Regions from separate parts of the Paenibacillus sp. BT-177 genome, predicted to be linked through region 2. Evidence: riboswitches for the same ligand, from Rfam matches in the RefSeq annotation. Region 2 holds a riboswitch; each other region holds the start of a gene.
What was found. Region 2 has a riboswitch for cyclic di-AMP ahead of OIU26_RS23620 (3D domain-containing protein). Riboswitches for the same ligand answer to the same signal wherever they lie in the genome.
Positions count from the first base shown of each region.

Region 1: linked by a shared signal. The riboswitch ahead of OIU26_RS24725 (C40 family peptidase) and the one ahead of OIU26_RS23620 (3D domain-containing protein) in region 2 are both predicted to bind cyclic di-AMP.
Region 3: linked by a shared signal. The riboswitch ahead of OIU26_RS24115 (3D domain-containing protein) and the one ahead of OIU26_RS23620 (3D domain-containing protein) in region 2 are both predicted to bind cyclic di-AMP.

Region 1 is NZ_JAOYTP010000016.1:16,080-20,147, forward strand. It holds gene OIU26_RS24715 (4a-hydroxytetrahydrobiopterin dehydratase) at 1-78, shown strand, start outside; gene OIU26_RS24720 (GNAT family N-acetyltransferase) at 157-663, opposite strand; gene OIU26_RS24725 (C40 family peptidase) at 966-1,466, opposite strand; cyclic di-AMP (ydaO/yuaA leader) riboswitch at 1,472-1,609, opposite strand; gene OIU26_RS24730 (hypothetical protein) at 1,886-2,713, opposite strand; gene OIU26_RS24735 (M1 family metallopeptidase) at 2,725-4,068, opposite strand, start outside.
Region 2 is NZ_JAOYTP010000013.1:11,632-15,699, forward strand. It holds gene OIU26_RS23610 (HD domain-containing protein) at 1-430, shown strand, start outside; gene OIU26_RS23615 (TatD family hydrolase) at 473-1,243, shown strand; cyclic di-AMP (ydaO/yuaA leader) riboswitch at 1,444-1,724, shown strand; gene OIU26_RS23620 (3D domain-containing protein) at 1,995-3,143, shown strand; gene rnmV (ribonuclease M5) at 3,289-3,834, shown strand; gene rsmA (16S rRNA (adenine(1518)-N(6)/adenine(1519)-N(6))-dimethyltransferase RsmA) at 3,842-4,068, shown strand, end outside.
Region 3 is NZ_JAOYTP010000014.1:39,421-43,488, reverse strand. It holds gene OIU26_RS24125 (ABC transporter substrate-binding protein/permease) at 1-164, shown strand, start outside; gene OIU26_RS24120 (amino acid ABC transporter ATP-binding protein) at 151-873, shown strand; cyclic di-AMP (ydaO/yuaA leader) riboswitch at 1,117-1,285, shown strand; gene OIU26_RS24115 (3D domain-containing protein) at 1,292-1,960, shown strand; gene OIU26_RS24110 (polysaccharide deacetylase family protein) at 2,157-2,963, opposite strand; gene OIU26_RS24105 (NADH:flavin oxidoreductase/NADH oxidase) at 3,267-4,068, shown strand, end outside.

The DNA.
Region 1 (4,068 bases), on a different contig from region 2:
GGCGGTATTATGGCCGTAGATATTAAGGAAGCCCAACAATATAATGAAGCTTTTGAAAAAATGCGCAGCAGTCATTGATTTTATAATGATCTGTTGTATATATTAAGAGCGCCTTCGCTATACAACATCGCGGTTGTATAGCGAAGGCGCTCTTATTTATAGAGCCCGGTTCTGTTGTTCAGGACGATATACCATACAATAGAACGGTTTTCTGCCATCTGGAGTCTGACGTTCATAGGTATCCGTCAGCTCAAATCCAGCTGCCTTGTAGGCTCGTATAGCCCGCTGATTCCAAGTGAGAACCTCTAGGTCAATTTCATTCTGTGGATGGCGTCGTCTGGCTTCCTCGGCAATGGCCCGGACAAAATCGGGGCCTGTGCCATGTCCGCATCTTTCGGGATGCATTCCAAGACCCAGCCGGGTCACACCGACCATAGGAAAATATTGAGCAAATCCCGTCAGCTCATTCTCTTCGTCCAGTACGGCAACATATTGCTCTTGGCGAAGCGTGGGACTTCCAAATTCGACTTCAAGTGCCTTCATTTGTTCCCAGGGAAGCCAGCCGTATATGTTGTAGGGAGGATCATAGCGCCACTCACAGATTTCAGCCGCTTGATGCTCGTCCATCGGTACGATCCGGTAGTTGGATATTGAGGCCGGCACTTTTTCATTCCTCCTTATGTAGGTACTTCAATCATTAACCACAGATTGTAGACAAGTTGTAGGAGAATGGCAAGCGTGTTTATTTCGTACCTAAGTCGGGTATACATTCAATAAGAAGGATTTACTGCTCATATGCTCCCCCAGCGGTGGCGGTAAACCGACGATGTTCGCTAAAACTGAAACCTTTTGAGGTGTCAGTTCGTCAGTAATGATAATAATTACTGATGTAGTGGACATAAAAAACCGCAATTCGATTCCGGCCAGAATCAAATTGCGGCTAGGGTTAGCTTGCTGTGCGGTAGTTATTCTACGTTGTCGTCATCAGGAATATCTGAAGCTACAGAATGGTAAGCGTCTGTGCTCATAATTCTTTTTGCACCGACATAACGGTTAGCGTAATAATTTTCGTTCAGTGAGCTAACTACTACACCACGTGAAGTCGAGGAGTGGGCGAATTTCCCTTCACCTACGAAGATACCTACATGGGAAACGCCTCTTCCTGTGGTGTTGAAGAACACCAGGTCGCCTGGTCTCATTTCATCGCGGGATACAGAAGCTCCCATTTTGAATTGTGATCCAGATTGATGCGGCAGTTTAATTCCCAGTTTGTTGAATACATACATTGTGAAGCCGGAGCAATCGAATCCCTCGAGTGTAGTACCTCCGCTTCTATAGTTCGTTCCTTTGGCATCTTGGATGACCTGGTCCATCTTAGAGTCTGCAAATGCACTGCTACCACCGAATGTAAAAGAGGTAAAGGCAATGGCGAGACCCATGGCTGCGATCGTTAGCTTCTTCTTCAAAAAAAATATACCCCTTCCAATGCCTGCGAGGTTAGCTTAAGGATTCGGTAGAAGGTTCCCCTATGACCACTCTGTTGCGAGATCAATTCACCCAAACTGGTTCCCCCGCTTCCTAGGTGCCAGGAATTAGGCTTAACTTAAGATGTGCACCTTGGAGAGCAGTATTCACGACAACGATGTTTTTAAGATAAAGGTTACAATAAAGATTACAAAGTTGTTACTATCAGTTCACTGCGATTATTGTAACAAAGACAGCAGGCTTTGGCAAATGTTTCATCGCAAAAAGTTACAAAAAAAATCTGTTCCTAACGCCCTAGGAACAGATTCTGTTAACAGTATTCAGTTATGTGCCGTTTGCACGGGAAAGAAAAAAGTTTTTTCGACAGCTAAAAATGCAGGAGAAAGCATAAAGAGAGGGATTAGCCTCTGCTGGAGATATCGATGTGCCATAGACGATACTGCGAACTGATATGCCACAGCCTGACCAGACTGGTAACAAAATGATACGATTGCTGGAGAATTAGCGCCAACATACCAGTCCAAATCATCGCTACGGTGCCAAATAGACCGAAGACCAGCAGCACACAAGCACCAAGCAAGAGAGATACGCTTACAGCCGGAAGAAGCTGGCGAAAGAAGGCGAGCAGGGACGATAGTATGGCGTGACCACTGACCGTGCCCAGTTGCATATACAGGATGCACTGCCGAATGAACCAACCGTAAGCCACCCACCCAATGGTATAGGGCAACAAATGCAGCAGGTAAGAGGAAGATTGCAGCGTCCCTGCTACAATAGGATAGAGTCTCGGTACCACCCAGAAGGCGGGAAGCAGCAGCAAACCCAACTCGATGATGTAATACAACAGAGATGACATACCGTGACGTTTCATCCCCTTGAAGAAGGACAGGCTTTGCGGTTCAGACGCATCGGTATACAGGCTTTGATATATGCCAGCTCTAATGAAGGGAGTGATTAGGACGCGCAATACGGTCGCCCCTAGTAGTATCCATAAATATACGTGTACTTCCCGGCTGTCCATCAAAGCGATCTGGCCCTCCATCCAAAACAAGGTCTTTCCCAGCTCGTTTTGGCTCTGATCAGGATAACGCAGCAGCAGCGGGACAACGGCCGACTGTACCAGCCGATAGAGAAATACTCCCCACAGCAGACGATACAAAAATAAAATGATAACGATATAAAAGCGTATGCGCACTAGCGCCCAGCCTTCTTTTAAAACAGTCCGCATCTATAGACACCTCACCATGACAGACTTCCAAGCAGTGTCTCCAACAGCTTGGTTACACTCACACTCCAACGGGTTTGTTGCTTTTCGTCCAATTCAGCCTTCAGGCTATTATTAATATGCTTGTTCTCCAGTGCAATAGTGTATAGAGGATCAACGGTCACATAGGACACGGGAGAGGTGCTTTTGAGTCGGAAAGATGTACTTTTGCCCGTACCGTCCCATGCCTTAAATATTGTGGTGCCATCCTTGAAGGTAAATTGAACAGGGATCTTGGGATAATCTGCTCCTTTTTTGCTGAGCGTCACGACTGCTTCATATCCATTCTCCAACTTGCGGTTCGTGATGCGATCGACAGAAAAGTCCGCCATCTGGCCGTCATATACATATTGTTCAAAATAGTGGCTCCATGAGCGTCCAGTCACCCTCTCCACGACACGCTGAAAATCCTGTGAGGTCGGATGCTTGAATCGGTAGGTCTGGACATAGGTTCGCATAATCCGGTCCATTTTTTTCGTACCCACCTGACGTTCAATACCTCGTAGTACCAGCTTGCCTCGTGAGTAGGCATTTTGTGCATACTCAGCCGACGATCCGTACTTCCAGGATTCGCGGTTTAGGGGCTGTGGAGAAGCTACCTGTCCGGATTGTAATGGCAAGTTGGGGATAAGCCCATATTCTTGCTCCATGAGCCGTTCTTCTGCATAGGAGGTGAAGCCTTCATCCAGCCAGGGCTCCTCAAATTCATTATTGGCTACCATTCCGTAGAAATATTGATGCCCAATCTCATGAACCAGCGTCCGTTCCAGATTATAGCCGGGATTCAGTTGGTCCGCAGCTGCGGCCGTGATGAGTGTCGGATATTCCATGCCGCCGGCTCCACTGCCTGTTTTGGGTGGAACGACGATAGATAGAGTGGAATATGGATAAGGCCCGTACCATTTGCTGTAGTACGAAAGGGCGGCCTTGGCTGCGCTCATATAACGTCCTTTTAGTTCCTTATGGGACGGGTCCAGATAGAGCTTGATTTTGACACCAGGAACTTCAGTAGAAGAAAAGGGTTCTTCTACGGCTACAAAGTTGGGTGAAGCGGACCAGGCAAAATCGTGTACATCATCGGCATAAAATTGATATATTTTCTGGCCGTTCTGTCGTACTGCACCACGGGTAGGAAATCCGGTCGCTGCTACGATGTGTGTTTCAGGCACCCGAATTCGTATGCTGTAAATTCCAAAATCGGCATAGAACTCGGAGTTGCCATGATACTGATGGAGGTTCCAGCCCTCGTCGGCGCGTCCACGTTGTCCTGCAGTCTCATAGACGCTGAGCTTTGGAAACCACTGTCCAGCCATTACAAA
Region 2 (4,068 bases):
GTCTTTGATTCAGACGGTATTTAGCCAATGGAAACGAGAAAAGGACGAAATTTTAAGTGATTTGAGCAGCCGTTTTATGGATCGTAGATTGTATAAATATGTAGAGATTGAAAATATGGATACAGATACCGTTGACCATATTCGAGAGGCTTTGGAAAAGGCTGGCTTGCATCCTGAATATGATCTTGAAATTGATTTTCCGACAGATCTTCCTTATGATGTGTTTCGGCAGGGCGGTTCAACGGACAACCAGATTTTACTGCTTGGACGTCAGGGCGAGGTGCGGGAAATATCCGAAGTTTCAGAAATTGTACGCTCAATAAGTGGCATTCACCGAGGAAAATATCACATGTATTTTCCCCAGAATAAATTGAACGGGGTAAAAGAAAGGCTCCCTGCCGAAATAAGGAATTATTTTGTCAAACAATAGACAAATATATAGAAATGTAAGTAAGAAAAGGAGATGAAAACCTTGGATTTATTCGACACTCATACTCACCTAGATGCGCCACAATTTGACGAAGACCGTGAAGAAGTTATAGCACGTGCTGTCGAATCAGGAGTAACACGGATGATCAATATCGGATTTAATCGTGAGACCATTCCATCCACCATGAAGCTGGCTGAGACGTATGATTTTATTTATGCAGCTGTTGGATGGCATCCGCAGGATGCCATTACAATGCAGGAGGGTGATTTAGAATGGATTGCATCGTTATGCAGTCATAAAAAGGTTGTAGCGATCGGAGAGATCGGTCTGGATTACTATTGGGATACATCACCAAAGGATGTGCAGCAGCGGGTACTTCGAAATCAAATTGGCCTGGCACGTGAGCTCAACATGCCAATTGTTATCCATAACCGGGATGCACATGAAGATATTGTGAGGATTTTACGTGAGGAAAAGGCGGGCGAGATTGGCGGAGTCATGCACTCCTTTTCTGGGAGTTGGGAGACAGCTAAAATGGTGCTGGATATGGGTTTCCACCTTTCCTTCGGCGGGCCCATAACGTTCAAAAATGCCAAGCAGCCAAAAGAGGTGCTGGCCCAGGTACCGCTGGACCGTCTGCTTATTGAAACGGACGCGCCTTATTTGACGCCTCATCCGTTTCGTGGGAAGCGAAATGAGTCGGCATATGTGAGATTGGTGGCAGAGGCAGCCGCCCAAATTAAGGGAATTACGGTGGAGGAATTGGTATCCATTACGACCCAAAATGGCTTGGAACGATTTGACATTCAGTGAAAAAGCGAAGAAATCAATCAAAATAAAGAGATAGACGGAGCTAATTATGATTTTGTTGCAGGAAACTCAAGAATATTACAATTTTTTAACCGAATATTTTGAAAAATGTACTTGAAACCTGCTTTACAACATGCATGGAAACAGGATATCATCTTTTCAGTGAATTGTTGTTGAGTGTAAACATCAACAAATCATTTCATGAACCAGTCTCGCTGAGTCCCTTTTACAGGGAACGGGGGAACCGATATGGCTTACAGTACGTCCGGCGTATATGCAAGAGATATTATCTCTTCAGCAGTCGGCTCGACCGAAATTCATTTCCTGGATGGGATTGAACAGGTAGAGAAGCCGTATTTCGATTTCTTTCTGGGTCTTCGGGGTGAATGTGAAGGCGACCGCCATGAGCGGTTGACCTAAGCTAGGGCGACTCTCTACGTCCGAACCCGACAGCTAACCCCGTAAGCGTAACAAGAGAGAAGCCATCTCGTGCATGAGTTTTCCCGCATATTCACACATGTCGGAAGCCACGAAAGAGCTCTCTAGTCTCTTTCCTTGGCTTTTTTGTTGTGAATAAAAGAAAATCTGTCATCATACTGTGGTTAAACAGGGGAGGACAGCATGCCGCGAAGACGGGTACATGGTGCAGGACAGTCGCAGTACGGGCTTGTCTTGTAGAAAATCTGTTATAGTCACGTCAACGATCAACTATGTCTTACTCCAGACGGCGGGCTATGTAAGGAGGACGGAGGAAATGGGCATTTTCCGAAAAGAGGAGACCCATGAGTCACGCTCATCCAGCATGTCTTACGTATTACGTTGGAAGCAAGAGAATGTGCGCCAGGCTGCTTTGGTTGCTATTTTTCTAATCGCACTAACGATTATGATTTCAATTCTGATGTACACGCAATCTAAAAAACAAGTCTTTTTTGTCATCGATGGTAAGGCATCTGCGGTAGAAACCCGGGAATCCAAGCTCCAAGATTTGCTCAATGAGCATTCTATTTCACTTCAGCCGCATGATACAATTTCCATGCCGCTAAACGGGGCAGTACAGGATGGGGATCGCGTAGTCATTAAACGTGCCAATCAGGTTAAAGTATCCTCAGGCAATGAGACGAAAAAGCTGTACACAACAGAAAATACAGTAGAGGGTGCCATTCGCACTTCGGGCTATAAATTATCATCAACGGATAAAGTTTACCCTGCGTTGGATGCCTCTGTTTCAGCTAACATGGACATAAAAATCGTCCGTGTGAAGAAACAGCAGGTCGAACAGAAAAAACAAGTGCCTTATCAGGTCATCAAAACGGCAGATCCAAGTCTCTATAAAGGCGATAATCGAGTCATTCAAAGTGGCAAATCGGGTGTGGTAGTCCAGCATGTTCAAAAGGTATACCATGATGGAAAATTGGTGTCCAAACAGCTGGTCAACAAGGAAGTCGCACAAAATCGTGTGGATAAGGTAATTGCGGTAGGAACGAAGAAAAAACCGGTCGTTCTAGCTGCTTCCATCAGCCCTAAAGATGCGGTTAAGGCTACAAAGGTTAGTTCGGGCAGTGCTGTCCGTAAAGCAGGTATTAATTTTAATTATAAAAAAGTTTTACAAAATGTCTCCATGACGGCGTACTCCGCCCAGGAGCCAGGTATCGGTACACGTACCGCCTCCGGCACGCGTGTCACGGAAGGACGCACCATCGCTGTCGATCCGAGTGTAATTCCAATCGGCTGGTGGGTGTATATTGAAGGGGTAGGCTTCCGCCGTGCGGAGGATACCGGTGGCGCGATTAAAGGCCACAAAATCGATGTGTATTATGAGAGTTTAAGCCGGGCTAACCAATTTGGTCGTAAGCACGGTAAAACCGTATATGTTATCGGACCTGTAAAGCCGGAAATCAACTAAAACAGGTTGTGTATGTTGAGGACAATGCGATAGTATTAACAACATAGTAATGCCATGCTAAGAAGAGGATATCCTCTTCTTATTTTGTTTTCAAAAGCAGGGAAAGATAATATATGTTGCTGTGTAGCAGTGGAGGGAAACGAAGATGATCAAGGAAGTGATCGTGGTGGAAGGCCGGGATGATACGGTAGCCATTCGCCGTGCTGTCGAAGCAGATACGATAGAAACTGGCGGTTCAGCCATTAATAAAATGACGCTGCGGAAAATTGCATTGGCGCAGGAACGGCGAGGGGTCATTATTTTAACTGATCCCGATCATGCAGGGGAGCGTATCCGTAAAATCATCGCCTCCAAGGTCCCCGGCTGCAAGCAGGCTTTTATACCTGAGGCAGAGGCGACACGCAAAGGGGATATTGGCGTGGAGAATGCCTCCCCGGAAGCCATCAGACACGCTCTCGCGCGGGTACATACGACAGTGGAAGGCGCCGAACCGCTGATTGAAATGGCGGACCTGATTGACGCTGGACTTATTACCCACCCCAATGCTGCTGCACGCCGTATGGCCTTGGGGAATGTACTGGGTATTGGCTATTGTAACGGAAAGCAGCTACATAAGCGGCTCTCTGTATTTCAGATCAGTCGTGAGGAATTTGCCAGTGCGCTGGCACAAATCGAAAGTGAAGGATTGTGATATCCGTATGACAGGGATTCAAGATATAGCAACACCGCGGCGTACGAAGGAAATTATTCAAAGGCACGGTTTTTCGTTCAAAAAGAGTCTGGGACAAAACTTTCTAATTGATCAAAATATTCTGAGCAAGATCGTAAATGCTGCCGGATTGGATGATACAAAGGGCGCGCTTGAGATCGGTCCGGGCATTGGAGCTTTGACCGAGAAGTTGGCGCAATCCGCTAAGGCAGTTAC
Region 3 (4,068 bases), on a different contig from region 2:
GGATGGTGGATATTATGTATCAAGCCCAGGTCATTAAGAATATTACCTACGAAGGCTTGAGTCCGTTCGTAATCGCAGCTGCTATTTATTTTGTAATGACATTCAGCTTATCTAAGCTGTTGGGTTTATGGGAAAGGAAGTTGAGAGCCAGTGATCACCGTTAAACAACTGCGTAAATCATTCGGTAAGAATGAAATTTTAAAAGGCATTGATATAGATATCGCCAAAGGTGAAGTAGTCGTCATTATCGGCCCGAGTGGTTCAGGAAAAAGTACGTTTTTGCGTTGTATGAATCTGTTGGAACAGCCAACAGAAGGGGAAATTTTGTTTGAGGGTGAGCCGATTACGGCCCGTGGTCATAATATTAATGCGACTCGGGAGAAGATGGGGATGGTTTTCCAGCATTTTAATCTGTTTCCGCATAAAACAATACTGCAGAATCTGACGCTTGCACCAACGCAGGTGAAAAAGCAGTCGGGGAAAGAAGCGGAGAAAATTGCGCTGGAGCTCCTGCGGACCGTGGGTCTTGAGGATAAGAAGAATACCTACCCGAACCAGTTATCTGGCGGTCAAAAACAACGTATTGCGATAGCACGTGCTTTGGCCATGCAGCCGCACGTAATGCTGTTCGATGAGCCTACTTCTGCTCTTGACCCTGAAATGGTTGGAGAGGTTCTGGACGTGATGAAGAAGCTCGCTGAGGGCGGCATGACGATGGTGATCGTGACGCATGAAATGGGCTTTGCCCGTGAGGTAGGGGATCGAATCATCTTTATGGACAACGGTCAAATTATAGAACAAGGTACGCCTGAGCAAGTATTCGGTACTCCAAGCCATGACCGTACCCGTGATTTTCTTGCTAAAGTGCTGTAAGAAAATGCTTTTATGAAATATTAACAAAGCCTTCTCGTGATGATGTTTCACGGAGGGCTTTTCTCTTTTTGTCACTATATCTCCATATTTTCGTAACAGAAAACGGATTCTTGATGACAAAATTGTAACGAGTATAGTATGATATTCAAGGTTACCAACATTTTCATGCAGATAAGGTTACAAAATTGTGATATTATGCAGTAAGCCAAAACTTACCGGGGCAGCAGTAATGATAATAAATACTCAGGTGCTGGGCTCAAACCATGGGAAGTGCGGGGGACGTAACAACGGCAATGATTCCAATGCATCATAAGATGTTGTGGAATATGCCTAGGGGTGAATTGCACAAGCATAGGGCTTCTCCTGAGTCCGAATCCGACAGCTAACTTCGCAGGCATAACAGAGGAGGTACATATCTTTGAAACATTTAAAACATATTGGAAAAACTATGAAATTTGCGGTGCTTGCTGCAGCTATTGCAGGGCTGGCACAGACAGCTGGAGTAGCAGATGCTGCTTCGCTTCACACTGCCAAAGAAGGCGATACCTTCTTTTTGCTTGCTCAACGTTATGGGGTATCAGTAGATGAGTTGACGAAGGCTAACCCGGATATTGCGTCCAACAACATATATGCAGGTCTGCAAATTAAAGTGCCAGACGAAAAAAGTGTAAAGGCGGCTTCGGATTCGAAGCCACAGCTTCTTACAGAGAAAGCACCAGCGAATGAGAAGCCAACAATTGAAGCATGGGGCAAAACATTCAATTACAGTAAAGTAGTTGATGTTAAAGCTACAGCATATTCTGCCGCAGCTGATGAAAATGGCAAATGGGGTGCGGTCGATTATTACGGCAATCCGCTTAAGCTAGGTACAATTGCGGTAGACCCGAAAGTCATTCCTATGGGAACAAAGGTGCTAGTTACAGGTTATTCCCATCCTGGATTGCCAGATCATTCTTTTGTGGCCGTTGCCCGTGATCAGGGCAGTGCTATTACCGGAAAGCGGATTGATATCTTTATCCCTGGCAATAAATCATTCGTGAACGACTTCGGCTTCCAGAATGTGAAACTGTACGTCATTGATAAATAGCATTGTGCTTATGTATGATTTGATTGAACATAATATAAGTTATGTAAACTTGATCTATCATACAACATATAACTGGGACGACTTTTTATTAGGCCCGGTCGTTTATCGCTAAAAAAGGCTGTCTTACAAGCAGAAGTATTCTGCTCGTTAAGGCAGCCTTTTTACGTTGTTGAATATTTGAAGCTTAGACGTACTGTTATTTTCGTTCCGATGTGTGAAGTAGCCGGGGGACAGTGACAAATTTGTAGCCCTTAGCTTTTAGAGAGTGGATTAGACCCGGCAAAGCTTGGACAGTGCCTTGCAAGTTGGAACTTTGACCTCCACCTGCATGCATTAAAATAATGGAGCCAGGTCCGGTAGCCGGGATCACGTTGCGCTGAATTTGTGTTTTGCTTAATCCCTTCCAGTCTAGAGAGTCCACATTCCAATTGACGATCATGTACCCATGACGACGTGCCCACTGGATTTGAGGCTCCGTGATTTCACCATAGGGTGGTCGTATCAATCTGGGTCGAAAACCTATGCTGGCTTCTAAAATGCGTTCTGTCTTTGTAATCTGGTGGCGAAAACGTTCTGGTGTGGCCTTCCTGAAATCCGGATGAGTATAGGAATGGTTTCCTATAGCATGACCCTCACGGATGATGCGGCGTATGATCCCCGGATGCTTTTCCGCACGGTGGCCGACGATAAAAAAGGTAGCTTTGATACCGTTTGCGTGTAATACGTCCAAAACCTGCGGCGTATACCTTGAATCGGGCACATCATCAAAGGTTAAGGCAATTTGGCGGGTGTGCGGGCCGCACATTTTAAAAATGTCCGCATGCTTTTTTCGTAGCATCGCTAATGTTGGAGTAGCTCGATCTTTACTTTGATATACCGAAGTAGCGGCAGCAGCTTCCTTGGGATGGGGCGTTCCGATGTTGGGAGGCGTGTCCGCGTGAACGGGAAAACTTGAAAATGCTAGTAACAGTGCTAAACATGGCAACACTCCCCTGTACCGCATTTGTATTCCCCCTTTCCGTGCAGTGGTACCTAGTGGTGCTCTCAGCTATTATGTACCTGTCCTATTAAAATTATGCTGGTGATTGAGTGAAGCCCTACATGGCTGAAGAGAAGTACATCATGAAGCGGGTATCCGTGAAGATGACGAAGTAAACGTACATATTCTCTTAAACATGACCGAAAACCGAAGCATTTTCGCAAGTTTTAGCCTTACAAAGGATTCGGTATACCGTGACAGCTGGTGTATAATGGGGATGCTATTCATAATGATACATACTTGGAATTGAGGGAAGGATGGATAAAAGTGACCGACTTGTTTACTCCTTATCAATTAAAGGGGCTTTCATTAAAAAATCGGATTGTCATGCCCCCAATGTGCCAATACAGCGTGGAGGCCAAGGACGGCAAACCGACGGATTGGCATTATGTCCATTATGTGAGTCGCGCGGTAGGAGGGACTGGGCTCTTAATTGTGGAAATGACAGCGGTTCAACCGGATGGACGCATTACGGATCGTGATTTGGGCATTTGGAGTGACGAACATATTCCTGCATATCGCAAAATTGTAGAGGAAGTCCACAAGTATGGTGCCCAAATTGCCATTCAATTAGGCCATGCCGGACGCAAGGCCGAGGATGCTGAGACACCTGTAGGCCCGTCCTCGATCCCCTTTAGTGAACGCTTTAAAGATCCGCACACTTTGACGAGAGCAGAAGTCAAGGAACTGGTTCAGGCCTACAAAGAGGGGGCTCGCCGGGCGGTAGAAGCTGGTTTTGACACGGTAGAGATTCATGGTGCTCACGGCTATCTGATCCATCAATTTCATTCCCCTTTAACCAATACCAGAGAAGATGAGTATGGGCAGGATTTGTCACTGTTTGGTGTTGAGGTGATCCGTGCTGTTAAAGAGGTACTTCCTGCTGATATGCCTGTGCTAATGCGGATATCTGCCAAAGAATATGTCCAAGACGGATATGATGTTGAATACATAGCAGCCATAGGGGAACGATATCGTGATGCAGGTGTGGACATTTTCCATATTTCTTCTGGTGGTGAGGGTCCGATTGGCTCCAGCGGAGGCCCGTCTGCGCGTGCTGGTTATCAGG